4 regions of the Arthrobacter sp. STN4 genome follow, and region 1 is predicted to be linked to each of the others. Evidence: riboswitches for the same ligand, from Rfam matches in the RefSeq annotation. Region 1 holds a riboswitch; each other region holds the start of a gene.
What was found. Region 1 has a riboswitch for S-adenosylmethionine ahead of MMF96_RS01215 (cobalamin-independent methionine synthase II family protein). Riboswitches for the same ligand answer to the same signal wherever they lie in the genome.
Positions count from the first base shown of each region.

Region 2: another riboswitch for S-adenosylmethionine. It lies ahead of MMF96_RS05135 (bifunctional o-acetylhomoserine/o-acetylserine sulfhydrylase); the one in region 1 lies ahead of MMF96_RS01215 (cobalamin-independent methionine synthase II family protein).
Region 3: another riboswitch for S-adenosylmethionine. It lies ahead of MMF96_RS12055 (DUF1737 domain-containing protein); the one in region 1 lies ahead of MMF96_RS01215 (cobalamin-independent methionine synthase II family protein).
Region 4: another riboswitch for S-adenosylmethionine. It lies ahead of MMF96_RS10475 (hypothetical protein); the one in region 1 lies ahead of MMF96_RS01215 (cobalamin-independent methionine synthase II family protein).

Region 1 is NZ_JAKZGX010000001.1:239,588-246,567, forward strand. Features, by position in the region: gene MMF96_RS01215 (cobalamin-independent methionine synthase II family protein) at 1-1,169, opposite strand, end outside; SAM riboswitch class I at 1,181-1,293, opposite strand; gene MMF96_RS01220 (CoA-binding protein) at 1,408-1,824, shown strand; gene MMF96_RS01225 (polysaccharide deacetylase family protein) at 1,843-2,682, shown strand; gene MMF96_RS01230 (dihydrofolate reductase family protein) at 2,752-3,324, shown strand; gene MMF96_RS01235 (MmcQ/YjbR family DNA-binding protein) at 3,321-3,728, shown strand; gene MMF96_RS01240 (DUF1990 domain-containing protein) at 3,712-4,281, shown strand; gene purL (phosphoribosylformylglycinamidine synthase subunit PurL) at 4,370-6,700, opposite strand; gene purQ (phosphoribosylformylglycinamidine synthase subunit PurQ) at 6,701-6,980, opposite strand, start outside.
Region 2 is NZ_JAKZGX010000004.1:152,256-159,235, forward strand. Features, by position in the region: gene MMF96_RS05130 (Tex family protein) at 1-1,194, shown strand, start outside; SAM riboswitch class IV at 1,326-1,443, shown strand; gene MMF96_RS05135 (bifunctional o-acetylhomoserine/o-acetylserine sulfhydrylase) at 1,528-2,844, shown strand; gene MMF96_RS05140 (homoserine O-acetyltransferase) at 2,850-4,055, shown strand; gene MMF96_RS05145 (hypothetical protein) at 4,115-4,531, opposite strand; gene MMF96_RS05150 (SGNH/GDSL hydrolase family protein) at 4,628-5,485, opposite strand; gene MMF96_RS05155 (alpha/beta hydrolase) at 5,564-6,208, shown strand; gene MMF96_RS05160 (RNA-binding S4 domain-containing protein) at 6,212-6,442, opposite strand; gene MMF96_RS05165 (beta-propeller fold lactonase family protein) at 6,528-6,980, shown strand, end outside.
Region 3 is NZ_JAKZGX010000015.1:28,605-35,584, forward strand. Features, by position in the region: gene MMF96_RS12030 (ATP-binding cassette domain-containing protein) at 1-398, shown strand, start outside; gene MMF96_RS12035 (energy-coupling factor transporter transmembrane protein EcfT) at 395-1,192, shown strand; gene MMF96_RS12040 (UDP-N-acetylglucosamine 1-carboxyvinyltransferase) at 1,329-2,861, shown strand; gene MMF96_RS12045 (O-succinylhomoserine sulfhydrylase) at 2,887-4,098, opposite strand; gene MMF96_RS12050 (rhodanese-like domain-containing protein) at 4,152-4,544, opposite strand; gene MMF96_RS12055 (DUF1737 domain-containing protein) at 4,541-4,801, opposite strand; SAM riboswitch class IV at 4,885-5,006, opposite strand; gene MMF96_RS12060 (aminodeoxychorismate lyase) at 5,096-6,013, opposite strand; gene cls (cardiolipin synthase) at 6,181-6,980, shown strand, end outside.
Region 4 is NZ_JAKZGX010000012.1:23,464-30,443, forward strand. Features, by position in the region: gene MMF96_RS10445 (VIT1/CCC1 transporter family protein) at 1-520, opposite strand, end outside; gene MMF96_RS10450 (IclR family transcriptional regulator) at 709-1,494, shown strand; gene MMF96_RS10455 (thiamine pyrophosphate-dependent dehydrogenase E1 component subunit alpha) at 1,648-2,658, shown strand; gene MMF96_RS10460 (alpha-ketoacid dehydrogenase subunit beta) at 2,661-3,725, shown strand; gene MMF96_RS10465 (biotin/lipoyl-containing protein) at 3,722-3,952, shown strand; gene MMF96_RS10470 (VOC family protein) at 4,040-4,390, shown strand; gene MMF96_RS10475 (hypothetical protein) at 4,396-4,716, opposite strand; SAM riboswitch class IV at 4,732-4,844, opposite strand; gene MMF96_RS10480 (Clp protease N-terminal domain-containing protein) at 5,432-5,878, opposite strand; gene MMF96_RS10485 (hypothetical protein) at 6,043-6,411, opposite strand.

The DNA.
Region 1 (6,980 bases):
AGGGCCTGCAGCTTCGCCGCCGCGATCTGCGGGTGGACGCGTCCGCCCAGCCCGCAGTCGGTGGAGGCGATGACCGCCTCCCGGCCCACCACGGAGGCGAAGCGCTCAATGCGGTCCGCCACCAGCTCCGGATGCTCCACCACGTTCGTGGCATGGGAGACGACGCCGGGGATGATCGACTTGCCCTCCGGCAGCTTCTTGTCCTGCCAGATCTTCCATTCATGCTCGTGGCGCACGTTGGCGGCCTCGAAGGAATAGGCGCCGGCGTTGATGGCCAGCACCTCGTCCAGGATGTCCGCGAAGGGGATGTCGGTGGTGTGCGGCCCGTGCCAGGAACCCCAGCACACATGCAGCCGGATCTTCTCCTGCGGCAGCCCGCGCAAGGCGTGGTTGGTGGCCTCGACCCGCAGTTGGATGAACTTCTTGTAGTCCGCCAGGGCCGGTTCCGGGTTCACCTGGTCCCAGCTTTCGGCCAGTGACGGGTCGTCGAGCTGGACGGTCAGCCCGGCGTCGATGATGGCCTTGTACTCCTCCCGCATGGCGTCGGCACAGGCATAGAGCAGTTCCTCGTCGCTGGCGTAGTAGTCGTTGGCCAGCCGGGCGCAGGAACCAGGGGACAGGGCTGCCATGAAGCCCTCGGACAGGCCGGCCGCAGCCAGGCCCCGTCCCAGGTTGGCCACGTCCGAGGCAACCTGGGCCTGGCCGGTGTATGTCAGCGGCCCCACGATCTTGGGCTGCGTGGTGGCCTTGCGGTGGGCCAGGATGCCGGAGGCCGGGTCGCTGTAGGCCTCGTTGAACCTCTGCCGGTCGCGGCGGTCCGGAAAGGAGGTCAGCACCACGTTGCCGGGCGAGGACCGGTGCACCTCGGCGTCGGCCCAGCGGTCCACGTTGGTCGCTTCCAGGCCGCCGAGGCGCCCGAAGGAGTAATTCCACCAGGCACCGTAATCGACCGCGTTCGACATGGTGTGGCCGTATTCGCCGTCGTTGGGGATGTCAATGCCGGCAGCCTGCTGGCGCGCCACGATGTCCACCACCGATTCGGTGAGGAGGTCCCGGTAGCCGGCGGTGTCGCCGCTGGCCCCGCGCTCGGCGTTGGCCGCCAGGAGGGCGGGGGTGCGGGGCAGGGAGCCGGCATGGGTGGTGCGGATGTGGTCGGTGTTTAAAGCCACGGGTGGAGTCCTTTCCATCGTTTCTGGCGGTAGCACCGTTCCGCCGCCCACCCGGTGGAGGGTGGGCCTTGGAGGGTTGCTGCGGCGTCGCTGAGCCAGATCTCTCGGCCGCTCGGGATGGTCGGAACCATTCTGCCAAGGCGGGGGCCGCCTGCCAAAATCATTGCGGCCCGTTTCGCGCCCGCGTCGGCGGCGGGCCTGGATGCGGTAGGCCCGGCAGGGCCGTAGGGTTGGTTCCATGGCACATGTCAACGACCCCGCAACGATCCACCGCCTGCTGACAACGCCGGCCCGCTGGGCCGTGGTGGGACTGTCAAACAACCCGCTCCGGGCCGCGGTGGGCGTATCGCTTTTCCTCCAGCAGCACCTGGGCCAGGAGATCATCCCGGTGAGCCTGAAGGGCGACGACGTCCACGGGGCCAAGGGCTACAAGCTGCTCGCGGACATCCCGGGGGCCATCGACGTCGTCGATTGTTTCGTGAACTCCACCAAGGTGGGGGCCGTGGTGGACCAGGCCATCGCCGTGGGCGCCAAGGCCGTTTGGCTGCAGTTGGGCGTCATCGACGAAGCCGCGGCGCGCCGTGCGGAGGACGCCGGGCTGGAGGTGGTCATGGACACCTGCCCCATGATCGAGGCCCGGGCCCTGGGCCTGTAGGAAGCTGCGAAAGCCGACATGCCCCACCACCTCCGCGCCGCACCGAACACCGCCCGCCGGATTGCCTTGGCCGCCGCCGTGGTGGTGGTGCTCGCCGTCCTGGCCCTCGGGGCGGTGCGCTTCCTGGGCCAACGCACGACGCCGGCCGGCACCTCCGGCGCAACGGGCGCCCCGGCGTCGTCCCCGCCAAGCGGCCGGCCGGAGGGGCTCCGGACGGCGCGGCCCGGCGCCGTGGACGGGCTGGTGCCCGACTACAAGCTGCCGCCCATTGAAAACGGCATGGTCCCGGTCATCACCAGGATCCCCACCCAACAAAAAGTGGTGTTCCTGACCATTGACGACGGCCAGGTGAAGCGGAAATCGGACCTGGCGCTGCTGGAGCGGGACCACCTCAAGGCATCTCTTTTCCTGGCGCACGTGTTCATTGCCGGGCACTCGCAGTTTTACCAGGCCTACCTTGATGCCGGGTTCCGGATCGAAGACCACACCCTGACCCACAACCTGGGGTTCGTCAAGCTCCCGTACGCGCAGGTCAAGGCCGAGATCTGCGGCATGGCAGACTACGAGGAGAAGTACTTTGGCCGCCGGCCGGTCTTCTTCCGGCCGCCGGGCGGACCGTACACCAAGGCCGTGCGCCGGGCCGCGGCCGAATGCGGCATGAAGGCCATCATCGACTGGCAGGCGCGGGCCAACGCAGGCTCAATGCAGTACCAGGTGGGCCATGTGCTGCGCCCGGGCGACATTGTGCTCATGCACTTCCGGCCCGAATTTCCGACGGACCTGGCGGCCTTTGTGAAGGCGCAGAAGGCGGCCGGGCTGAAGGTGGTGCTGCTCGAGGACTACCTGGGCGTCAGCTAGGGCCGGTGCCCGGGCCGGCCGTGCCCCGCGTAGTGCCCCGCGCCGTGCCGGACGGGTAGCCTTGGAAACATGACCAGGACCGTCTACTACACCGCCAGCACGCTCAACGGCTTTTTGGCCGACCCGGACAACTCGCTTGCCTGGCTGTTTGCCGTGGACGACGCCGGCGCACCGGACATTGCCGCCTTCATGGACGGCATGGGTGTCCTGGTGGAGGGCTCCACCACCTACGAATGGGTGCTGCGCGAGGAGAAGCTGTTGGAAAATCCCGCGCGATGGCAGCAGCTTTACGGGACGAGGCCCACGTACGTTTTCACCACGCGCGCGCTGCCCGTGCCCGACGGCGCCGACGTCCGCCTTGTCCGCGGCCCCGTCGCGGATGCCCTGCCGGACATTGTGGCGGCGGCGGGGGAGCAGGACGTCTGGGTGGTGGGCGGCGGCGAGCTGGCCGGCCAGTTCCTGGACATCGGCGCCCTCGACGGGCTGGTGGTCACCCTGGCACCCGCCCTGCTGGCCGGCGGGGCCCCGATGCTGCCACGCAACCTGGGTCCGGACCGCCTGGAACTGCGGGGCGCCGACATGTTCGGGCAGTTTGCCCAGCTGAGCTACGCCGTGAAAAAAGCAGCGCCGGTGGGCCCGTGAGCATCTCAGCCGATGCCTTGCGGGCCGCGGCCCTGAAGTTCCCCGGCATCTACGAAGACTTCCCCTTTGGCCCGGAAACATCGGTCTTCAAGGTCAGGGCGCCCAGCAGCGGCGGTGACCGCCGGGTGGGAAAGGTGTTTGCGCTGGGCGACCTGGGCCAGGAGGTCCTGTCCATCAGCCTCAAGTGCGATCCCCTCCTGGCCGCACAGCTGCGTGCGGCCAACCCGGGCATCATCCCCGGCTACCACCTCAACAAACGGCACTGGAACACCGTGGATTGTTCCGTGGTGGAGTCGGGGATGGTGCTGGACATGCTCGAGGATTCCTACGACCTGGTGGTGGCCGGACTGCCGCGAAAACAACAATCAGCCCTGGAGTGGAGTGCCCGTGTTGCCAAAGACTAGCCGTGGCGGCTTGAATTACCCCGAACTTGGACGGACCCGCCTGAACGCGGAACTGCCCTCAGGGCAGGGGCGGTGGCCGGACGGCTTTGGCCACGTGGACCGGCAGATCCGCGTCGGCTCCGGGGACGCCGCCTTCAAGGCGCTGGCGGAGGGCATCCTGACATGGCAGATCCAGCGCCGCGCCGGCCTCCGGGTGGCAGCGCCCCCGCGCGCCGTGGTGGGGGCGCGGGTGGTGAGCGGCTTCGGCGTCGGCGACCTCCGGATGCCGGTCCCGTGCCAGGTGGTCTGGGCACTGGAACCGACCGGTGCCCTGCGCAGCGACGGCACCGAGGTGGAGCTGGCAGGCTTCGGCTACGGCACGCTTCCGGGACACCCGGCCCTGGGCGAGGAGGCGTTTGTGGCCATGAAGGCCTCCGACGGCGGCGTGTACTTCCGCCTCCTGGCGTTCAGCCGGCCCTCGGGCCTGCTGTTCAAGCTGGGCGCCCCGGTCACGAAGCTGACCCAGCGGAACGTCACGAAATCATACCTGCAGGCCGCCCGTTCCCTCACTTAAGCAACTGGGTCGCAGTTGTTGCCATATCATCAACCGAAATAAGTTGATTGATGGCAACAACTGCGACCCAGTTGGACAGCGGCGGGGGTCAGCCGAAGTGCTTCGGCAGCGTCCCCTCGTGTGCCTCGCGGAGCTCGTCGAGCGGGGCGGTGAACAGCCCCTGCACGTCCAGGGCGCCGCCGGCGGCGTCCACCACGCCGATCCGGGACACCGGGAAGCGGCGGGCCGTGCACATGTCGTTGAAGCGGACCTCTTCGCTGCGCGGGACGGACACGATGGCCCGGCCCTGCGTCTCGGAGAACAGCAGCGTGAAGATGTCCACGCCGTCGCGGGCGGCCACCTCGTCCAGGGCCACGCGGGCGCCGGTGTTGTTCCGCAGCGAGGACTCCACCAGCGCGGCTGCCAGGCCGCCCTCGGAGAGGTCGTGGGCGGCGTCGACCATGCCGTCGCGCGAGGCGTTGATCAGGATCTCGCCCAGCTCGCGCTCACGCTTGAGGTCCACCTTCGGGGCGGCGCCGCCCAGGTGGCCGCGCAGGTTGGCCCACTCGGAGCCGTCCAGCTCGGCGGCCGTGGTGCCCAGCAGGTAGATGGCCTGCCCGTCCTCGGCCCAGCCCGACGGCGTGCGGCGGGCGACGTCGTCGAACTTGCCCAGGACGGCCACCACGGGGGAGGGATGGATCGGGGTGGCCCCGGTCTGGTTGTACAGGGAGACGTTGCCGCCGGTGACCGGGATGCCCAGCTCCATGCAGGCGTCGGAGAGCCCGCGGATGGCCTCGGCCAGCTGCCACATGACGTCCGGGTCCTCGGGGGAGCCGAAGTTCAGGCAGTCGGAGACGGCCATGGGGATGGCGCCGGAGGTGGCCACGTTGCGGTAGGCCTCGGCCAGTGCCAGCTGCGCGCCGTGGTACGGGTCAAGGTACGTGTAGCGGCCGTTGGCGTCGGTGGCCAGGGCCACGCCGAGGCCGGTTTCCTCGTCGACGCGGACCACGCCGGCGTCGTCGGGGAACGCCATGGCCGTGTTGCCGCCCACGTAGCGGTCGTACTGGTTGGTGATCCAGTCCTTTGAGCACATGTTGGGGGAGGCGATGAGTTCCAGCACGGCGGCCTTCAGCTCCTCCGGCGTGGAGGGGCGGCCGGCGTCCTGCACGGAGCCGGTGAAGGTGTCCGCCTGCAGCGCGTCCTGCCACGTGGGGCGGGCGTACGGGCGGTCGTAGACCGGGCCGTCGTGTGCCACGGTGCGGGGATCGACGTCGACAATGACCTCGCCCTCCCACTTGATGATCAGGCGGCCGGTGCCGGTGACCTCGCCGAGCCAGGAGTACTCCACGGCCCACTTGTCCATGACGGCCTCAAACGCGGCGACGTTCGCGGGGGAGACCACGGCCATCATGCGTTCCTGCGACTCGGACATCAGGATCTCGCCCGGGGTCAGGGTCGGGTCGCGCAGCAGCACGGACGTCAGCTCAACTTCCATGCCGCCGTCGCCGTTGGAGGCCAGCTCGCTGGTGGCGCAGGAGATGCCCGCGGCGCCCAGGTCCTGGATGCCCTCCACGAGGGAGCCCTTGAACAGCTCCAGGCAGCACTCGATGAGCACCTTTTCGGCGAAGGGGTCGCCCACCTGGACGGCGGGGCGCTTGGACGGCTTGGTGGAATCGAACGACTCGCTGGCCAGCACCGAGGCGCCGCCAATGCCGTCGCCGCCCGTGCGGGCACCGAACAGGACCACCTTGTTGCCCAGGCCGGACGCGTTGGCCAGGCGGATGTCCTCGTGGCGCATGACGCCCACGGCCAGCGCGTTGACCAGCGGGTTGCCCTGGTAGATCGGGTCAAAGACCATCTCGCCGCCGATGTTCGGCAGCCCCAGCGAGTTGCCGTAGCCGCCAATGCCGGCCACCGCCCCGTGCATGACGCGGGCCGTGTCCGGGTGGTCGATGGCGCCAAAGCGCAGCGGGTCCATGACGGCCACCGGGCGCGCACCCATGGAGATGATGTCGCGGACAATGCCGCCGATGCCCGTTGCGGCACCCTGGTAGGGCTCCACGAACGACGGCGAGTTGTGGCTTTCGATCTTGAACGTGACGGCCCAGCCGTCCCCCAGGTTGGTCACGCCGGCGTTTTCGCCGATGCCCACCATCATGTCCTTCTTCATTTCCTCCGTGACCTTGTCGCCAAACTGGCGCAGGTGGTTCTTGGAGGACTTGTAGGAGCAGTGCTCGCTCCACATGACCGAGTACATGGCGAGCTCCGCGCCGGTGGGGCGGCGCCCCAAAACCTTCACGACGTCGTCGTACTCGTTTTGCTTCAGGCCCAGCTCGGCCCAGGGCAGCTCGACGTCGGGGGTCGCGGCGGCGTTTTCCACCGTGTCGATGTTGAACTTCTTCGTTTCCCCGGCGACCGGGGCGCTTGAGATCTCGGACATTTATTTGCCTCCCAGAAGCGTGTTCAGGACAGAGGTGAAGAAGCCCCGGCCGTCCGTGCCGGTGTGGCCGGGGCCGTAGCCGGCCTCCACGGCGTGTTCGGGGTGCGGCATGAGCCCCACCACGTTGCCGGCGGCGTTGGCGATGCCGGCGATGTTGCGGCGGGAGCCGTTGGGGTTGGCGCCCACATAGCGGAAGGCGACGCGGCCCTCTGCCTCCAGGGCGTCAAGGGTCTTCTCGTCCGCGATGTACTGGCCGTCCTGGTTTTTCAGCGGAACGGTG
Region 2 (6,980 bases), on a different contig from region 1:
CTGGCTGAAACACACCAGGTGGAGCTCATCGCCATCGGCAACGGCACGGCCAGCCGCGAGACCGACAAGCTGGCCGTCGAGCTGCTCGCCGAACTCAAGCGCCGCAACCCGGGCCGCGTGGTCGCCAAGCTGGTGGTCTCCGAGGCGGGCGCCTCCGTCTACTCGGCCTCCGCCCTGGCCGGGGCCGAGCTGCCCGGCATGGACGTCTCCCTTCGCGGCGCCGTCTCCATTGCCCGCCGCCTGCAGGACCCGCTCGCGGAACTGGTCAAGATCGACCCGAAGTCCATCGGCGTGGGCCAGTACCAGCACGACCTCACCCCGGCCAAGCTGGAACGCTCGCTGGACGCCGTCGTCGAGGACTGCGTGAATGCCGTGGGCGTGGACCTCAACACCGCCTCGCCCGCGCTCCTGGCGAGGGTGGCCGGCGTCGGGACCCTGCTGAGTGAAAACATTGTGGCGCACCGGAACGAAAACGGCCCGTTCACCAAGCGCCGCGAACTGCTCAAGGTGGCCCGGCTGGGCCCCAAAGCGTACGAACAGTGCGCCGGCTTCCTGCGCATCACCGGGGGAGCGGAGCCGCTGGACGCCTCCAGCGTGCACCCCGAAGCGTACGGGGTGGCGCGGAAAATCCTGGCTGCCGTGGGTGCGGACAAGGCGGAAATCTCCGGCGGCGTGGCTGCCGTGGCAACAGTCGACCCGCAGGCCTTTGTGGAGGGCGCGTTCGGCCTGCCCACCGTAAAGGACATCGTGGCCGAGCTGCAGAAGCCCGGACGCGACCCCCGCCCCCGCTTTGAAACGGCCACCTTCACCGAGGGCATCGAAAAGATCACCGACCTTTACCCCGGCATGATCCTGGAGGGCACCGTCTCCAACGTGGCGGCCTTCGGCGCGTTCGTGGACATCGGCGTGCACCAGGACGGGCTGGTCCACGTTTCGGCCATGAGCAATTCCTTCGTCTCCGACCCCCACACCGTAGTCAAGTCCGGACAGGTGGTGCGCGTGAAGGTGCTCGAGGTGGAGCCGGAGCGCAAGCGCATCTCGCTGACCCTGCGGCTGGATGACGAGGCGAAGGCCGCAGGACCCCGCCAGGCCCGGCCGGCCGAGGGTTCCCGCCAGGCCAAGGGGTCCGGCCAGGCCCGGCCGGCGGCCACCGCCATGGCCGAGGCCCTGCGCCGTGCGGGATTGGGGAAGTGACCACACCGGGGCGCTTCACATGTTCGGCACCGTGCAGGTTTGGCGCGAAAAGTCCAGCACATCTTCGCGCAGGGGTCATATAACCGTCATAATGTTGCAGCTTTGCGGGCCGGTCTCGCACACTGGTAGCAGGTCATGAGTGCCTGCGACAAGCCCCGGCTCGCAGGCCGGCAACCCTCCTTTCCGCGGCGGGGTGCCCCGGGTGAAGACCAGGCGTTGGGCCAGCCGGCCCCAACGCAAGCGCGGGCCGCAACTTCCAAGCCCGGCCCCCGTCGGTCCCTCGGACCAGGCGGGGCCATACTTGGACGGCCTCTAGTGTGTAAGGAGCTCACCATGAGCAACGCATGGTCCTTTGAAACCCGTCAGATCCATGCCGGCCAGGAGCCGGACGCCGCCACCGGCGCCCGGGCGCTGCCGATCTACCAGACGACGTCGTTCGTGTTCCCTTCCACGGAGAGCGCTGCTGCCCGCTTTGCGCTTTCCGAGCTGGAGCCCATTTACACGCGCATCGGCAACCCCACCTCCGACGCCGTGGAACAGCGCGTCGCCAACCTGGAGGGCGGCGTCGGCGCCCTGCTGCTCGCCTCCGGCCAGGCCGCCACGACGTTTGCCATCCTGAACCTCGCCCAGGCCGGCGACCACATCGTCTCCAGCCCCAGCGTCTACGGCGGCACCTTCAACCTGCTGGCCCACACGCTGAAGAAGCTTGGCATCGAGGTCACCTTCGTCTCCGACCCGGACAACCTGGACGAATGGCGCTCCTCCGTCCGGCCCAACACGAAGGCGTTCTTTGGCGAGACGGTCTCCAACCCGCGCCAGGACGTGCTCGACCTGGAAAACATCAGCGCCATCGCGCACGACGCCGGTGTGCCGCTCATCGTGGACAACACCCTGGCCACCCCGTACCTGATCCGCCCCCTGGAATGGGGTGCGGACATCGTGATCCACTCCGCCACCAAGTACCTGGGCGGCCACGGCAACGCCATCGGCGGTGTGATTGTCGACGGCGGCAAGTTCGACTTTGCCGCCAGCCCGGAGAAGTTCCCCGGTTTCAACACCCCCGACGAAAGCTACAACGGCCTGGTGTACGCCCGTGACCTCGGCGTGGGCAGCGCCCTGGGGGCAAACCTGGCCTACATCCTCAAGGCCCGCGTGCAGCTGCTGCGCGACCTCGGCTCCGCCATTTCCCCCTTCAACGCCTTCCTCATCGCACAGGGCATCGAGACGCTGAGCCTGCGCGTGGAACGCCACGTCAGCAATGCCGTGAAGGTGGCCGAATGGCTCGAGGCCAACGAAAACGTCGAGGCGGTTGCCTACGCCGGCATCCCCTCCAGCCCCTGGTTTGAGCGCGGCCGCAAGTACAGCCCCAAGGGCACCGGCGCCATCGTCTCCTTTGACATCAAGGGCGGGCTGGACGCCGGCCGCCGCTTCGTGGACGGCCTGGAGCTCCACTCCCACGTCGCGAACCTCGGCGACGTGCGCTCCCTGGTGATCCACCCGGCGTCGACCACCCATGCACAGCTGAGCGAGGAGCAGCGGCTCGCCGCCGGCGTCCGCCCCGGACTGGTCCGCCTGTCCGTCGGGCTGGAAGGCGTTGAGGACATCATCGCCGATCTCGAGGCCGGATTCCGCGCAGCCAAAACTGCGTGAGTGCCATGGAAAGGACGGCTGCGGAGGACAGCGTGTTTAGCCCGGACACCGACCCCGGAACGCCCGGCCCCGGAGGCAGCCCCTGGTCTGCCGCCGTCGGGCAGGGCGGCGGCGTGCTGCGCAGCGTGAACATCGGCAGCCTGCCGCTGGAGGCCGGGGGCGAACTGCCTGCCGTCACGGTGGCCTACGAATGCTGGGGCACGCTGGACGCCGCAGGCAGCAACGCCGTCCTCATCCAGCATGCCCTCACCGGCAGCACGCACGTCAGCCGCGGCGACTCCGAGGAGGACGGCTGGTGGGAGGGCCTGGTCGGTCCCGGCGCCGTGGTCGACACCAACAAGTATTTTGTGGTGGCGGCAAACATGCTCGGCGGCTGCTACGGCACCACGGGCCCGTCCAGCATTGCCGACGACGGCGCGCCCTACGGCTCACGCTTCCCCTTCGTCACGATCCGCGACTCGGTCCACGCCGAGGCGCGGCTGGCCGATGCCCTGGGCGTCACCGCCTGGCACGCCGTGATCGGTGGATCCATGGGCGGCGCCCGCGCCCTTGAATGGGCCGTGACGTTCCCCGAGCGGGTTCAGCGCTGTGCCGTCGTGGCGGCGTGCGCGGCCAGCACGGCCGAACAGATCGCCTTTGCCCAAGCGCAGGTGCTGGCCATCCGGCAGGACGCGAACTTTGCCGGCGGGGACTACTACGACGGCGCGGCGCCCGTCCTGGGTCTCGGGCTGGCCCGGCGGATTGCCCACATCACGTACAGGTCGGAGCAGGAGATGGGTGCCCGCTTTGGGCGCTCCGTGCAGCCCGGCGAGGACCCGCTGGGGCACGCCCGGCTGCGGCCTGCCGCCGGGGGTTCCGTGGAGGGGCGGTACCAGGTGGAAAGCTACCTGGACCACCAGGCGCGCAAGCTGGTCACCCGCTTCGACGCCAACAGCTATGTGGCGATCACCGAGGCGCTCATGAGCCACGACGTCACGCGCGGCCGCGGCACGCTGGGCGAGGCCCTGGCCCGCACCGAGGGCGTGGAGTTCCTGGTGGCAGCGGTCAGCAGCGACCGGCTGTACTTCCCGGCGCAGTCGGCGGAACTGGCTGCCGCCCTTCCCGGCGAGGTCCGGGTGCGCCACATCGACTCCGCCATCGGCCACGACGGCTTCCTGACCGAGGTGGGCGCCGTCGGCGAACTGCTCCGGGAGTCCTTCTTCGCGGAGTAGTCCGGCGGGGCCGCCGGGCCTGGCGCCGGGCGGTTCCCGGGCCGGGACGCGGCCGGCGCCTAGAAGTTTTTGAAGATCGCTTCGCGGTGGGCTGCGTACTGTTCGGCCGTGACCTGGCCGGCGCGGCGGGCGGCATCGAGGGCATCCAGCTGCCGCTTGAGCTCGGCCTCGGCCCTCATGCGCTCGTTGGCGAAGCCCATCGACTGTTGCCCCTGGGCGTTGTCGTAGGCCTTCATCGGGACGCCGTTGAGCAGCGTTCCGCCATGTGGGATCGGCGGATCCTGCCGGACGGTCCGGGACTGGATTCCGCGGGGCGGGGCATTGCGGGTGCGCTTGCGGCGGGAGGACGCCCGGACGAAGCTCGCCACCAGGGCCACGCCAACAAACACCAGGATCAACCACGGCGGGACTGCGCCGGATCCGGATGACGAGGCAGCCATGGTCCCGGCTGCCGAAGGGTCGAGCATAGTCAGCACAACACACCTCTTCCACGCTCAGGGACGCAGACAACTGCGCCTCCTTCCATGGTAGTCCGGAATGGTTCACCCCGGCCCGGGCGGGCCGGCAGGTGGCTAGTGCGAAAGCGGCAAACCCGTTCCCAGTCCCGGCCCAAACACCGGGCCGGCCGTTGGGCGCTTGGCGGACATTCCGTCGCCGGAGGAGCGGTGCCGCAGCCGGCGCAGCACCCAGGGGAACAGGAACTCGCGCGCCCACACCAGGTCCTCGGCCCGGGCGGCCTGCCACTTCTGCACAGGCAGCGGCTTCGGCAGCATCGGGAGCAGTTCGTGCGGGACGTTCAGCGTGTCCAGGACCATGATGGCGATGTTGTGGTGGCCCAGGGGGGAAAAGTGCAGCCGGTCCGGGGACCACATTTGCGGGTCCCTCAGCTGGCGCATGGACCACATGTCCGCCACGACGGCGTCGTGCCGCAGTGCGATGGTGCGGAGGTTTTCGTTGTACACGGCCACGCGGCCCCGCACCATGCCGAGCACGGGCGTGTCGCGGATGTCCGGTCCGTTGAACAACAGGACGGTGGCCCCGGCTGCGGACATCCTGCCCACGGCTGCATCCAGGCGTTCGGCCAGGTGGTCGGGGTCGGAACCGGGCCGGATGAGGTCGTTGCCACCTGCGGAGATGCTGATCAGGTCCGGCTTGAGCGCCAGGGCCGGTTCCAGCTGCCCGTCAATGATCTGCTGCAGGAGCCGGCCCCGAATGGCCAGGTTGGCATATTTGAAGTCGTCGCGGCCGCGGCTCAGTTCCTCGGCCACCCGGTCCGCCCAGCCGCGGTGCCCGCCGGGGCTGTTGGGCTCGGGGTCGCCGATCCCCTCGGTAAAGGAGTCGCCGATGGCAATGTAGCGGTTCCACGGGTGGCGGGGCGGCGCCACGGTGCCCGGCTGCCGGGATTCTTCTGCGTCGGAAAATTCACTCACGGTTCCATACTGCCCTCGGGGCCCCTCCCGGCGCCACCGGTCCGCCCGGTTGGCCCCCTGCAACAGCGCCATGGAAAGATGGGGCGCATGAGTGAATCCCCCCAAGTGCTGTGGTCCCGTCCCGAAAACGAGCGGGCCGGCACGCCCCTGCTGGTCATGTTCCACGGCTACGGTGCCGACGAAGCCGACCTCTTCGGGCTGGCGGCGCAGCTGCCTGCCGAGTTCACGGTCGCCTCCGTCCAGGGGCCGCTGCAGGCCGGCCCGGGCCGGGCCTGGTTCCCGCTCCGGACGGACCTTTCCTACTCGCTGGACTCGGTCACGGAAACGGCGGCAGGCGTCGAGGCGTGGCTGGACACCATCCGCGGCGCGCACAGCTCGGTCACCCTCTTCGGGTTTTCCCAGGGCATGTGCGTGGCCACCACGCTGCTGCGGCACCGGCCCGCAGACTACGCGGCCGTCGTCGGGCTTTCAGGATTTGTGGTGGAGGCGGACGGGGACCCCTGGTTCGATGACCAGGCCACGGCCGCCGCGAAGCCGGAGATCTTCTGGGGCCGCGACCAGGCCGACCCCGTCATACCCGCCGCCGCCGTGGAGTACACCAACACCTGGCTGCGCGCCCACACCGAGCTCACCAAGGTGCTGTACACGGGCATTTGGCACGGCATCAACGCCCAGGAAATAGCGCACGTGGGCGAGTTCCTGCAGTACAAGGTGCTGAACTAGGCCCTACCTGGGCGTGCTGATCCGCACCGTTTCGCCGCCCACGGTGACGGTGTCGCCGTCGTGCAGCTGGCGGCCGCGGCGCTCGTCGATTTCACCGTTCACCTTGACCATGCCGTTCTTGATGAGGTCCGCGGCCTCCACACCGTCCTCCACCAGGCTGGCGAGCTTGAGCAGCTGCCCCAGGCGGATCATGTCGTCGCGGATGGGAATGTCGATGATCTCGTGTGAACTCATGGGTCAATTGTGCCGCATGGGGCGCGACGCCGGCGCCGGCCGGTTATAACGTGGTGGGAGACACGCCAGCCATCCAGGAGCCCCCATGAATGCCAGTCAGATCATTGTCAGCGGCTACACCCGGGAGCCCTACGGCGGGGGCCCCGGCGTCGGGCGCTTTTCGCTGGAACCGGACGGCACGGTGGGGCGGCAGCTGGCCGTCGGAGGCGCGGTGAATCCGTCGTTCATCGCGCCCGGCGGCGGGGCCCTGCTGGCCGTGGAGGAGCTGCCCGAGGGCCGGATCGCCGCACTCGACCCCGAAACGCTTGAACTGCGCGGCCGCGTGGCCTCCGGCGGCGCGGACCCCTGCCACCTTGCGCTCATCGGCCCCGACGTCTGGGCAGCCAACTACTCCTCCGGCACGGCATCCGTGACACCCCTGGCCGCCGTTTTGGGAAGCACGACGCCGGAACCCCCGGAGCTGTTGTCCCACCCGGGCACCGGTCCCGTCGCGGACCGGCAGGGCGGGTCACACGCACACCAGGTGACAGCCACCCCC
Region 3 (6,980 bases), on a different contig from region 1:
GCCTGCTGGAGCGGCTGCGGCTGGCCCACGTGGCGGGCGCCAACCCCTTCACCCTCTCCGGCGGCGAAAAGCGCAGGCTGTCCGTGGCCACGGTGCTGGCCGCCAGCCCGCAGGTGCTGGTCCTGGACGAGCCCACCTTTGGGCAGGACGCCAACACCTGGGCGGAGCTGGCCTCGCTGCTGACCGAACTGCTCGACGCGGGCACGGCCGTGGTCTCCGTAACCCACGACGCCACGTTCTCCCAGGTCCTGGGCGGGGACCGGCTGGTCCTCGGCGCCCCGGCCGGGGGGGCTGCCCCCGTTGAGGCCCGGGACCATGACGGCCCCGCGGACCGCTCGGCGGATCCGGCGGTCGCTGCGCCGCCGGCCGGGGCGGCCGGCAAGGCGGTGCGGCGATGAGCGTGGACATCCTGGCCCAGCCCCGGTCCCGCGCCTGGCTGGCGGGCGCGAATCCCCTGGCCAAGCTCGGCGCCGGACTGGCCATCACCCTGGTCCTGCTGGTCACCATCGACTGGGCGTCCGCCACGACGGCGCTGGTGCTCGAGTGTGCCGTGCTGCCGCTGGCCGGCCTGGGTGCCGGCATGCTGCTGCGGCGTGGCTGGCCCATCCTGTTTGCCGCCCTGGTGGGCGGCTATGGCACGGCCCTGTTGGCCCCGAAGACGGGGGAACTGCTGCTGGCGGCGGGCCCGCTGGTCTTCACCACCGGCTCGGTGGAATCCGGTGTGGCGATCGCGTTGCGCAGCCTCGCCATCGCCCTGCCCGGCGTCATCGTGCTCGCCAGCACCGACCCGACGGACCTGGCCGACGCACTGGCGCAGAAGCTGCACCTGCCGCACCGCTTTGTGCTCGGGGCCCTGGCCGCGATGCGCCTGGTGGGCCTGCTGGTGGCGGAGTGGCAGACGCTGGGCATGGCCCGGCGGGCCCGGGGCGTCGGTGGGGAGCCGGGCTTCTTCAGCGGGCTCAAGGCCTCGCTGGGACAGGCCATGGCACTGCTGGTCCAGGCCATCCGCCGCGCATCCCGGCTGGCCGTGACGATGGAGGCGAAGGGCTTTGGCGCCGGGCCCCGCACCTGGGCGCGGGGGTCCACCTTCAGCCAGCGGGACGCCTGGGTGGCCGCCGCCGGAGTGGTGATTGCCGCGGCCGCGGCGCTCGCCGCCGTCGTGCTGGGCACCTGGAACCCCGTGCTGGGGTAGCCTTGGCGTGGCCGGGGCCATGACCCTGTTGAACCATTTATCGCACACAGTGATTAAGGGCACGGATAATTCGACATTCACAGCGAATGCGTCACTAAATACCAGGCAAATATGCGTCCCATGATATAAAAGTTTCATGACTCAAGTGGCTGCAGAAACCGTAGGTGTAATGGTCCGGGATGCCCGCAACGACAAGGGCTGGACCCAGCTGGAACTCGCAGCGCAATTGGGCACCAGCCAGAGTGCCGTGGCACGCATGGAACAGGGCAAGCAAAACCTGAGCCTGAAGATGATCCAGCGCATGGAGTCGCTGCTGGGCCGGCGGATCGTGAACGTCGGCAATTCGCCCAAAAACGTGGTGACGCACCTGCGCGTGCACGGCGGCCGCGAACTCTCCGGCAGCGTGGAGGTCAACTCCAGCAAGAACGCCGGTGTGGCCCTGCTGTGCGCCAGCCTCATCAACCGCGGCACCACCACGCTGCGCCGCCTGGCCCGCATTGAAGAGGTCAACCGGATTGTGGAGCTGCTGACGAGCATCGGCGTTGAATGCCGCTGGCTGAACGCCAACGACCTCCAGATCCGCCGTCCCGCCGTCCTGGACCTGGCGTCCATGGACGTTGAGGCGGCCAAGCGCACGCGCTCGGTCATCATGCTGCTGGGTCCGCTGCTGGACCAGGAGGACGTCTACCGCATCCCCTACGCCGGCGGCTGCGACCTCGGCACCCGGACCGTGGAGCCGCACATGCAGGCCCTGCGCGAGTTCGGCCTGGCCGTCACGGCCCACAACGGCTTCTACCAGGTGCAGGCACCCTTCAGCGACGGCGAGGACAGGACCTTTGTGCTGACCGAGCGCGGGGACACGGTGACGGAAAACGCCATCATGGCCGCCGCGCACCGGGTGGGCACCACCGTCATCCGCAACGCCAGCCCCAACTACATGGTCCAGGACCTTTGCTTTTACCTGCAGGGCCTGGGCGTGGAGGTGGAGGGCATCGGCTCCACAACGCTGACCATCCGCGGCAAGTCACGAATCGACGTTGACATTGAATACGCGCCGTCCGAGGACCCGATCGAGGCCATGAGCCTGATCACCGCCGGCATCGTGACGAAGTCCGAGGTCACCGTCACGCGCGTGCCCATCGAGTTCATGGAAATTGAGCTCAAGGTCCTTGAGCAGATGGGCTTCCGCTACCGGAAGTCGGCGGAATACGTGGCCCGCAACGGCAAGACCCGCCTCGTGGACGTCACCACGCTCCCCTCCGAACTGCACGCGGCGCCGGACAAGATCCACCCCATGCCGTTCCCGGGGCTGAACATTGACAACCTGCCCTTCTTCGCCGTCATCGCCTCCTGCGCCGAGGGCACCACGCTGATCCACGACTGGGTCTACGAGAACCGCGCCATCTACCTGACCGAACTGAACCGCCTGGGCGCCGGCGTGCGCCTCCTGGACCCGCACCGCATCGACATCAAGGGCCCGACGGCGTGGCGCGCGGCCGAGATCGGCTGCCCGCCGGCGCTGCGCCCGGCCGCCTGCATCCTGCTGGCGATGCTTGCCGCCAAGGGCACCAGCGAGCTGCGCAACATCTACGTCATCGAGCGCGGCTACGAGGACCTGGCGGAGCGCCTGAACACCATCGGCGCGGAGATCGAATACTTCCAGGACTAACCCGCCGGGGACGGCGGCGTTCGAACTAGATCGCGGCGAGGGCCTGCGCCAGGTCCTGCTTCAGGTCGCCCAGGTCCTCCAGGCCCACGGAGAGGCGCAGCACGCCGTCGGACAGGCCGATGGCGGCGCGGCCCTCGGGGCCCATGGCCCGGTGCGTGGTGGTGGCCGGGTGCGTGATCAGGGACTTCGTGTCGCCCAGGTTGTTGGAGATGTCCACGATCCGCAGGGCGTTCAGGAGCTTGAAGGCGGCGTCCTTGCGGGTGCCGGACGCCGGCTCGGCCAGTTCAAACGTCAGCACCGTCCCGCCGGCCTTCATCTGCTTCCGGGCCAGCTCGTACTGCGGGTGGGAGGGCAGCAGCGGGTACTTGACCCAGCTGATCTGCGGCGCCGCTTCCAGGAATTCACCCAGGGCCAGGGCGCTGGCGCAGGAGGCGCTGACACGCAGGCCCATGGTCTCCAGGCCCTTGGTCAGCACCCAGGCGTTGAACGCGGACAGGGCCGGGCCGGTGTGGCGCATCAGGTTTTTCACGGGGCCGTCAATGAAGTCCTTCGTGCCCAGGATGGCTCCGCCGAGGACCCGGCCCTGGCCGTCGATGTGCTTGGTGCCCGAGTACACCACGACGTCCGCGCCAAAGTCGCCACAGCGCTGGAGCAGGGGCGTGGCGAACACGTTGTCCGCCACCACCTGGGCGCCCGCGGCATGGGCCAGCTCGCAGACGGCGGCGATGTCCACGATCTCCTGCATGGGGTTGGATGGCGACTCAAAGAACACGGCAGTGGTCGGCACGGCCAGGGCTTCGCGCCACTGGTCCAGGTCCGGGCCGTCCACAAACACCGTTTCCACGCCCCAGCGGGGCAGCAGTTCATTGAGTATCACGAAGCAGGAACCGAAGAGGGACCGGGAAGCCACCACCCGGTCCCCGGCACCCAGCAGCGCGCCCAGGGCGGTAAAGACGGCGGACATGCCCGACGCCGTGGCAAAGCAGGCCTCCTTGCCCTCCAGCAGGCGCAGCCGCTCCTGGAACGTGGCCACCGACGGGTTGCCATAGCGTGAATACACAAACCGGTCCACCCCGCCGGTGAAGGAGGCCTCGGCGTGTTCGGCAGATTCGTAGACAAAGCCGGAGTTCAGGAAGATGGCCTCGGACGTCTCCTGGAAGTTGGTCCGGTCCAGCCCTCCCCGGACCGCCTGGGTGTCTTCCGCCCACGTGGCGGCGTGCTTATTAAAGTTGCTCAAGTGTGTGTCCTTAGCTTTCGCTGGTGGGGCCGGGTTCTGAGGGTGCGGGGCGGTTACTTCCAGGGCAGGCGGCGGTTCTTCCAGCCGTTGACAATCCTGTCCCCGTAGCCGTCCGGCACGCCCTCAAAGCCCTCAAGCACGTTGAAGGCCGTGTATCCGGCGGCCGTGGCTGCCTCTGCGGCGGCAATGGAGCGGGCGCCGGAGCGGCACAGGATCACCAGTTCCCTGCCGGCGGGGACTGCCTGCTGCAGTTCGGCCAGGAAGTCCGGGTTGGGCCGGCCCGTCGCATGGCTCCACTGGATGAAGACCGGCTCGGCGTCGAGTGCGGACAGGTCCGGCACGCCGATGTGCGCCCATTCGCCGTCGGTGCGCACGTCGACCAGGACGGCCCCGGCGGCCACCTTGTCCCAGGCCTGGGCGGGTGCCAGGTCGCCGGCGTAGCTCATGCGATGCCCTCGCCGTCGAACTCCTCGGGGTCCTCCAGCTGCGAGACGGCGTTGGCGATGGCGGCGTCGGAGGCGGCCACGGCGTGGGGGAGGACCACGGCCTGGGCGCAAATCACGGACGTGCCGTTGAAGGTCACTGCAGGGCTTCCGTGCAGGATGTAGCCCTCGGCCAGGGCGGCGGAGATCCGCTCGCAAAAGGAGCTGTCATCCGGGCCGGTGATCAGCCGGTAGGCCAGCGGGGGTGCGTCAACGCTCATGGGTACTCCTCAAAGCAGGTGGCCGCGCCTGCAAGCGGGTACCGGGCGGTGGGAGGGCCGGAGGGGCCGGGCACGCCGCGGGCAGTTCGCGCTTGCAAGCCGCAGCCGTGGGTGGCCGGGTTTGCCGAGTAGTCACCTGAGGCACCCCGCCGAGACAGAGGGTTGCCGTCCAGCAAGTCAGGGCTTGGCGCTGGAACTCGTTACTCACTTGAAAACTAACATACCGCCCCTGGCTGCGGGTCGAACCGCCGGGGAAATGTGGCGCAACATGACGTCCCGGCGGCCTTCGGGGCGTCAGTGCACCTGCGCCAGCAGCGCGCTGAGCTCGGCCGTCAGCCGGGCCCGGACGTCCGCCGTCCCGATCTCCGTGCCGTCAATGGTGTTGACGGGCGCCAGCAGCCGGATGCTGGAAACCAGCCAGACGGCGTCGGCGTCGAGCAGGTCCGCCGGCACCAGCGGGCCGTAGCCAAGCTCCCAGCCGGCGTCCCTCGCCGCCGCAAACAAGGCGCCCTGGGTGGTGCCGGGCAAAATGCCGCTGTCCAGGTTGGGTGTGACAAGCCGCTTGACGGGCGCGCCGCCGTCGTCCTGCACGTGCGCCAAGAGGACGGACGACGTCGGCCCCTCCAACACGTGTCCGTCACTGCTCGTGAAAATCACGTCGTCGGCGCCCTGGGCGTGCGCATGGCGCAGGGCGGCCATGTTGACGGCGTAGGAAAGCGTCTTGGCGCCCAACAGCAGCCACGGTGCCCGGTGGGCCACGGTGCTGTCGTAGCCGCGGTCCAGCAGGATCACGTCCAGGCCCTTGGCGCGCTGCCCGGCCAGGGCGGGCGGGACGGCGGCGGCCTGCACCCAGGCCGTGGGGGTGTCGGCCCCCTCCGGGCCGCGGGTGGCGAACAGCTTGATGACGATGTTGGTGTTGCCGTGCTCGTCGGGCACCTGGAGCGAGGCGGCCGCGAAGGCGTCGACCGCCGTCGTGATGGCGCGCAGCCAGGCGTCGGCGTCGGGCACCTCCAGCGCCAGGGACTGTGCCGACGTGGCGAGGCGGTGCAGGTGCGCCTGGACCTTGCGGGGCGCGCCGTTGACGGCCAGCAGGGTTTCAAAGATGCCGTCGCCGCGGGTGGCGCCCTGGTCCGTGGCCAGGAGGGCGGGGGCCTCGGCGTCGGCGAGCCGGCCGTCGGGATGGGAGGGGTCCAGGAACACCAAAACAGTCATGGCTCGAGCTTAGTGCCCGGCACCGGTGCTTTCCTGCCCGGCCGGGGCGCCGCGAGCCGGTAGGCTAAGGTCACCTGACGCGTCATGGGCGCCCAACGAGGAGGCACTGCTTGATCTGGACAGCCTTCAGCCTTCCCGCCGGCCCTGCCTGGCTTTCGGTGCTGCTGATGGTCGTGGACCTGGGGATCCGCATCGCGGTGCTGGGCATCATCCCCGGCAACCGCCGCCCCACCACCGCCATGGCCTGGCTGCTGTGCATCTTTTTCCTGCCCTACATCGGGCTGGCGCTGTTTTTGATGTTCGGCAACTTCCGGCTCTCGCGGCGCCGGCGGGAGATGCAGGAGGCCGTCAACGTCCGCGTGGTGGAAGGGACGCGGGGGATTGCCGCGCAGGTGAAACCCTATGACGGGCCGTCGTGGATCAACCTGGCCGTGGAGCTGAACCGGAACCTGGGTTCCTTCCCGGCCCTGGGCGCCAATTCGGTGCACCTGATCGAGGGGTACCAGGAGTCCCTGGACGCCATGGCCGACGCCGTAAGCGAGGCCCACGACTTCGTCAACGCCGAGTTTTACATCATGAGCTCCGACTCCTGCACCGAACGGCTGTTCCGGGAACTGGAGGCCGCGGCGGCCCGCGGCGTCCGGGTGCGGGTGCTGTTTGACCACATCGGCTCGCTGCGCGTGCCGGGCTACCGGGACATGATCCGGCGGCTGAAGGCCAGCGAAATCCAGTGGCGGCGCATGCTTCCCCTGATGCCGGTGAAGGGCCAGTGGCGCCGCCCGGACCTGCGCAACCACCGCAAGATCCTGGTGGTGGACGGCCGCGTCGCCTTCACGGGTTCCCAAAATGTCATTGAACCGTCCTACCGCAGCAAGCGCAACGCCAAGGTGGGGCGCAAGTGGGTGGAGCTCATGGCCCGGCTCGAGGGGCCCATCGTGGGTACCTTGAACGTCATGTTCGCCACCGA
Region 4 (6,980 bases), on a different contig from region 1:
CGCTGAACAGCACCACCTGGCTGCCCACCCCGGTCGCGGCCATGCCCATGACCAGCGACAGGTTGGACACCAGGCCGTCGTTTGCGCCAAACACGGCTGCGCGGAAGGAACCGGCCAGCCGGTTGCGCCCGCGCGTGGCCAGCCCCCGGACCACCTCTTCATGGATGGATTCGTCTGCGGCCATGGCGTCCGTGGCATCCACATCCGTGGCATAGGGGGACCGGGATTCGGAACGCTGGGCGAGGGCCAGCACAAAGACCGAGCCGAAGCGCCGGGCCAGCAGGCCGAGCAGGCGGTTGCGGGCGGAGGCCCGGGCGGGCGGCCCGGCGTGGCTGCCCAGCATCGCCAGCCAGTGCTGCTCATGGCGGCCCTCGGCTTCGGCAAGGGCGAGCAGGATGGCCTTCTCTTCGCCTTCCCGGCGCTTGGCGAGGTCGCGGTAAACCGCCGCCTCGGCCCGCTCGTCGGCCAAATATTGCTGCCACCGCTTGATTTCTGCAGGGGTGGGAATGCGCTCGGGCATGGTGTGGAACTCCTCAAGTCAGCCATTACTTTAGCCCTTTTGCCGGCGGGAAACTGGCCGGTGGTCCTCGAAAAAAGGTTTCGGGGAACCTCAACCGGCACCCTGTGCCGGGCCTGTGCCCCTGCTCCGGCGCCCGGGACTGCGCCGGGGGCCGGGACTGCGGTAATCTGGCACCATAAGGAGTGGTGATGCAGCCCACATTCGCCCGTGACGAACGAACGCCCACGTTGATAACGTCCGTCAGCCGTGCGCTGGCCGTGCTTGACTGCGTCGGTTCCGCCTCCCGCCCGCTGCCGGCGAAGTTCATCGCGCGGGCAACGGCGTTGAGCCTGGGCACCACCTACAACGTGCTGCGCACGCTGGCGCACTCCAACTATGTTGTGCAGGACTCCGACGGCTTTGTCCTCGGCCCGGCCCACCCCGCCCTGGCCGCGGACAGCGGGGCCGTGGCGCTGGCCCAGGGCCGCGCCGTGCTCAACGGCATCCGCGACGAACTGCGCGTTGCCACGTACCTGAGCCGCTACGTGGACGGCGAAATTGAAATGGTGGACATTGTGGACGGGCCGCTTTCGCCCCGGGTCGATTTGTGGGTGGGGCTGCAGGACGGCGCCCACGCCACCGCCTTCGGCAAGCAGATCCTGGCGCAGCTGGACCCCCAGTCGCGGCTTGACTACATCACGCGCCACCCCCTGGAAGAACTCACCCCGTACACCATCTGTTCGCCACGGGAGTTCCTGCGCCGGCTTGAGCCCCGCCCCGCCGTCACCGTGGACCTCCAGGAGTACGCACTGGGGTTCACCTGCCTGGCCGTGCCCGTGGCGACCTCTTCCTGGCTGGGTGCGCTGGCCGTTTCCTTCCCGGCGTCAGGTGCCCGGGGAACCGTGCACCAGGACTACGCGAAGGTGCTTCAGGATGCTGCCACGCAGCTTGCCGTGGTGCTCGGCGTCAATCCCGAACACGGTCAAGGGCAATAATTTCATCGGCTGAAATATCGCACCGTGCCGCCGTCGGGCAGTTGTGCCTACGCTCAAGTGACAAGGGCAGGCGACGCCTGAAACCGGGGCACGCAGCCGCGTCCAGCGGCTGGTGCCCCAGTGCCCCGCGGACACAAGGAAGTGGTGATGAGGATGGAAACAACTGAGGCCGTAACGGGGCTGCGCACCGAACAACGGCTGGGCCTGTTGCGCCAAATGATCCTGATCAGGACCTTTGAGGAAGCAATACTGCGCGAATACCACGCAGACAAGAGTCCGGGCTTTGACATTGGAAAGGGCCTGGTCCCCGGTGAAATGCACCTCTCGGCAGGGCAGGAACCGGTGGCTGCCGGGCTGTGCGCGCACCTGGAAACCGGTGACGCGCTGACGGCAACACACCGCCCGCACCACCTGGCCATTGCCAAGGGCATGGACCTGCGGTCGCTGGCCGGGGAAATCTTTGGCCGCGAATCGGGGCTGGGCCACGGCCGCGGCGGCCACATGCACCTTTTTGACCCGTCCATCCACTTTTCCTGCTCGGGCATTGTGGCCGAGGGATTCCCGGCGGCACTAGGGCAGGCGTTCGCGTTCCAGCGGGCGGGCACCAACAGCGTTGCCGCCGCGGTGGCGGGCGAAGGGGCTGCCAACGCCGGCCCGTTCCACGAGTCGCTGAACCTGGCGGCGCTGTGGAAGCTGCCGGTCATCTTCGTCATCGAGGACAACGACTGGGGCATCTCCGTGGCCCGGGACGCCTCCACTGCGGTGCCGTCCAACGCCGTCCGTGCCGCCGGCTACGGCATGCCGGGCATCCGGGTGGAGGGGAACGACGTCGAAGCGGTCCACGCCGCGGCCGGCGAGGCCGTGGCGCGTGCCCGCGCCGGCGGCGGGCCCAGCCTGATCGAAGTGCACACCCTGCGCCTCTGGGGCCACTTTGAAGGTGACGCCCAGGGGTACCGGCCCGAGCTTGCCGGCGTCCCGGACAAGGACCCCATCCCGGCCTACCGGCAGCAGCTGGGCGACGCCGGGCTCCTCAGCGACGCGGACGCCGCCGCCATGGAAGGCGAGGCGCGCACCCGGGTGGAGGACGCCGTCGAAAATGCCAAGGCCTCGCCAACGCCCAACCCGGCCGAGGCACTCAAGTACGTCTTTGTGGAAGGAGAATAGCCATGGGTGCAACATCAAATGCGACGGCGGCCCAAACGTCCCTGCCGGTGGAACCGGACGCCGGGACGCGCCGGCTGAACACGGCCAAGGCCCTGCAGGAGGCCATCGGCTCGCAAATGGAGCAGGACGATTCCGTGTTTGTGATGGGCGAGGACGTGGCAGCCTACGGCGGCATCTTCTCCTCCACCACGGGGCTGCTGGAGAAATTTGGCCCGGACCGGGTCATTGACACGCCGATTTCCGAGTCCGCGTTCATCGGCCTCGGGATCGGGGCGGCAGTGGAAGGCATGCGGCCCATTGTGGAGCTCATGTTCGTGGACTTCTTCGGCGTGTGCATGGACCAGATCTACAACCACATGGCCAAGATCCACTTCGAATCCGGAGGCAATGTCAGGGTGCCGATGGTGCTCATGGCCGCGGTGGGCGGCGGCTATTCCGACGGCGCGCAGCACTCGCAGACGCTGTGGGGGACGTTCGCGCACCTGCCGGGCATGAAGCTGGTGGTCCCCTCCAACCCGTACGACGCCAAGGGGCTCATGACGGCGGCCATCCACTCCGACGACCCCGTGGTGTACATGTTCCACAAGGGCGTCATGGGGCTGGCCTGGATGGCGAAGAACAAGCGCTCCATCGGTGCCGTGCCGGAGGAGGACTACGTGGTGCCGATCGGCAGGGCCAAGGTGGTCCGCGAAGGCACGGACGTGAGCATCGTGACGCTGTCCCTGTCCGTCCACCACAGCCTGGATGTGGCGGAGAAGCTGGCGGGGGAGGGCATCAGCGTCGAAGTGCTGGACCTGCGCTCGCTGGTGCCGCTGGACCGTGAGGCAGTCATCGCCACCGCAGCCAAGACCGGCCGCGTGGTCGTCGTGGACGAGGACTATGAATCGTTTGGCCTGTCCGGGGAAATTGCGGCCACGATCACCGAACACGACCCCACGCTGCTCAGGCACTTCAGCCGGGTCTGCGTGCCGGACGTGCCCATTCCCTACGCCCGCGAACTGGAATATGCTGTGTTGCCAACGGCCGCACGCATTGAGGCCGCAATCCGGACGGCGGTCACTGCATGAAGGAAATCCTGTTCCCCATGATGACGGGCGACGCCTCCGAACCCGGCGTGCTGGCCACCTGGTACGTTGCCGACGGTGACGCGGTGGCCGAAAAGCACCTGCTCGCCGAGGTGGCCATTGACAAGGTCGACGCCGAGATCTACGCGCCTGAAGCCGGCACCGTCCGGCTGCGGGTGGAGGAAGGCGACGAGGTGGCCCAGGGGGCGGTGATCGCGGTCATCGAGTAGCCTGGCGCCCTCCCCGCCGCGGTAGCCTGCCATCGGGCTGCTGACACCTCAAGGAGAACACTCATTTCAGCCACGTTTAACCACACCATCATCGCCTCGCGGGACCGCGAGGAGTCAGCGCGCTTTTACACCGGGCTGCTCGAAGCGCGCCCGGTCCCTTCATGGGGCCCGTTCACCAACATCCTCCTGGACGGCGGCGTGATGCTGCAATTTGCCGAACCGCCGGTGGAGATCCAGATGCAGCACTACGCATTCCTCGTGGACGACGCACATTTTGACCGCGCCTACGCCCGCCTGGTGGCCACGGAAGTGCTGCACTGGGCTGACCCGCAAATGACGCGGCCGTACGAGACGAACACCGAGCACGGCGGGCGGGGTGTTTATTTCAAGGACCCTTCCGGGCATGCCCTGGAACTCATCACGCGCCCGTACCTGTGACGGGGCTACTGGACGGCGAGCCGGAAACCGATCCGGTGCCCGGACCGCACGCCGGTCTGCGCCACGGTGACCACCAGGGTGCCGATTTCCGGGATCCACTGCGCCGGGCGCACGGCCCGGGCAAGCGCATCGAGCAGTTCGGCCGGTTCGGCGGACCAGTACTGGCGGTGGCCGCCGGGGGTGAAAAAGGTGACGGAACCGAGGTTGGTGTCCACGGCGGGGAGCACCGGGATGCCCTCGGGCCGGCGCCGGGCGGCGGCTTGGGCCCCTGTGGCCGGCTGCGTCCGGGAGGTGCGGTGGGTGCGGTTGACGGAAGTAATGGTCATGGTCATTGCCCTTTGGAAGTGCTCTTGCCCGTGGCCGGTTGGCCGCGGGCCGCTTCCTCATCCGAGCCACCCTGTGAACATGGGGTTGGCGTGCGACCAGTCGGAGCTTGGTGTCGCATCTCTTGAAGCTGGCACCACACTAGCCGTTTAAGGCATGACGGCGCGGGGCGGCGTAATAAATTACGCCGCCCCGCGCCTTAGTGCATGTCGCGGGTGGTCGATCCCGTGGAGACTTGGGCGTCGGACCTGCCAAGACCCGGCTACCGGGCCTTGGTCAGCGCCTCGATGGCGTGAACATTGGAATCGCTGGCGGCTGCCGCGGGCTGCCTGACCCACGTCTCACGGACTTGGGCCGTTGTCGAAGATCGCGACGCACCGGTCCGGGGGCGAGGACCAAACGACCCGGATGCGTCCGGTATCGGCTCGCTCGCCTCGACCCAGCGATTGTCGCAGTCAGAAGAGTGGCCGTGTGGACGGAAATCTTGTCCCGTACAAGGCTCGTTCACCGGGCATTTTTGCGGGCGGGGTCTACGGGAATCCGCCAGCCACGGAAGTCCGAAGATTTCCAAGTGAGAACATTTCGCTCGCTCCTGCACCGCTGCCCGACCGGCTTACGGGACAGTCCGAAATGCCTATCCGGACGGACCCCTTCCGGGTGCTTGCGAGGATAGGACGGCGGGGGATCGCTACCTGTTGCCCAACTCGGAGTAACCGATCACCCGCGCGTAAGCGCCGCCATTACCCGCGTTTGCGCACTGTCTCGATCCACACCCGCAGCGACCAACGCACGATCCAGGCGGTCGCTATGGACACTCAGTACCCCGAACAATAGGTGCTTGATCCCGACGTGATCGGAATGAAGCTCCCGCGCGGTGCGCTGCGCCGCCTTGAGGACCTCCAGAGACATGCGGGTGAACGGCAACGATTCTGAGGTGTCCTGCGGACCAGCGGAGGCGAAACGCATTATCGCATCACGCACTTCATCCGGCCAGACGCCCAGCGCCGTCTGCACCGTGTTCGGATATGCGTGCAAAAGCCCTAATAGTAGATGCTCGGGAGCGATGTACGCGTCATGCATCATTGCCCTTGACTCTTCCTGAGCAAGGACCACCGCCCGCCGGGCACCGTCGGTGTAATTCCCAGAAAACTTTGAACCGCTCATGCCCTGAAGCGTAGTCTTCGCGGCGCGCCGGCACCACGGGCGCGCCTCCCCCGGAGGAGGATCTCCTAGCCCGGCCGCTAATCGAGCAGCGGCCGTGTCAGGCGTTCCCGCTGACGGTTCGTCATACCGGCAGCTACGCAATGGGGCATGCGGGCCCGCCTCGGTCAATCGTGAAGTTGTTCAGTCGGGTGTTCTGCGATCAGTAGCGCCTTCTCGAGGTAGGCCTCCCAGTCGTTTCCGGCGTTCGTGCGGATCCAATCCACGAGCTTTGGGACGTCTGGATGCGAGGTGAGTGCTTTGATGAGCTTTCCCCTCCTGCCGATGTTTTGGGTGCTTGCGAAGGTCAAGTACTCGTTGAGCGTGTCTCGGACGGCCCATTCGAAACTGTCGACAATCGCATCGTCTACGGGCGGAGGTTCTTCGCCGTGCACTGCGGCGGAGCGCACACGAGAGTACAGGAACCAGGTGGCGTTCGGTTCCCGGAATCCGCCGGACACGACGTGGCTCAGGACGAGCTGCCGGAAGGCCAGCATGTCTGCCTTGAGCCCCTCGGACGTGTCGCCAAGTAGTGCTTCGAGGGCAAAGAATGAGGTAAAGGAGCGCGATGAGTGGTTCGTCGGCGAACCGAGCGCGTTCCATCCAGCGAAGTGCCAGATCGGCCTTCTTGTGGATGTCTGTCATGGGGGTCGCTGACATCGTCCAGACTGGCCGGTTGCTTATGCTGTCGAGGCTGGACGGCCCCAGTGTAAGTTCGTACGCGATATCGCCGCGGGATCGCCATCCGGACAAATTGTTGCTGAAGGCGTAGGCGACGGCAGGTCGAAATCTGAGCTGGCGGTCGTTGATCCCGTTGTGGTCACGCAGCCCAACGCGCGCGACACGGAGGGCATGCGCTAGGAGAGTCTGTGCTCTCTCGGCCATTTTTCCGAGGTTGGTGCCCGTGACGGGGATCGCGGCCACGCAGCCGATGGGCGGCGCGAGATCGAACCACGGCGCGGTTGTGGTTGGAATGCTTGAGTCGGTGACGGGCAGGAGTTGCAGCCCGAGCAACATAGCGGGGGCGTCGATGGCCAGATATTCGATTGGGAGGAAACAGACGAGC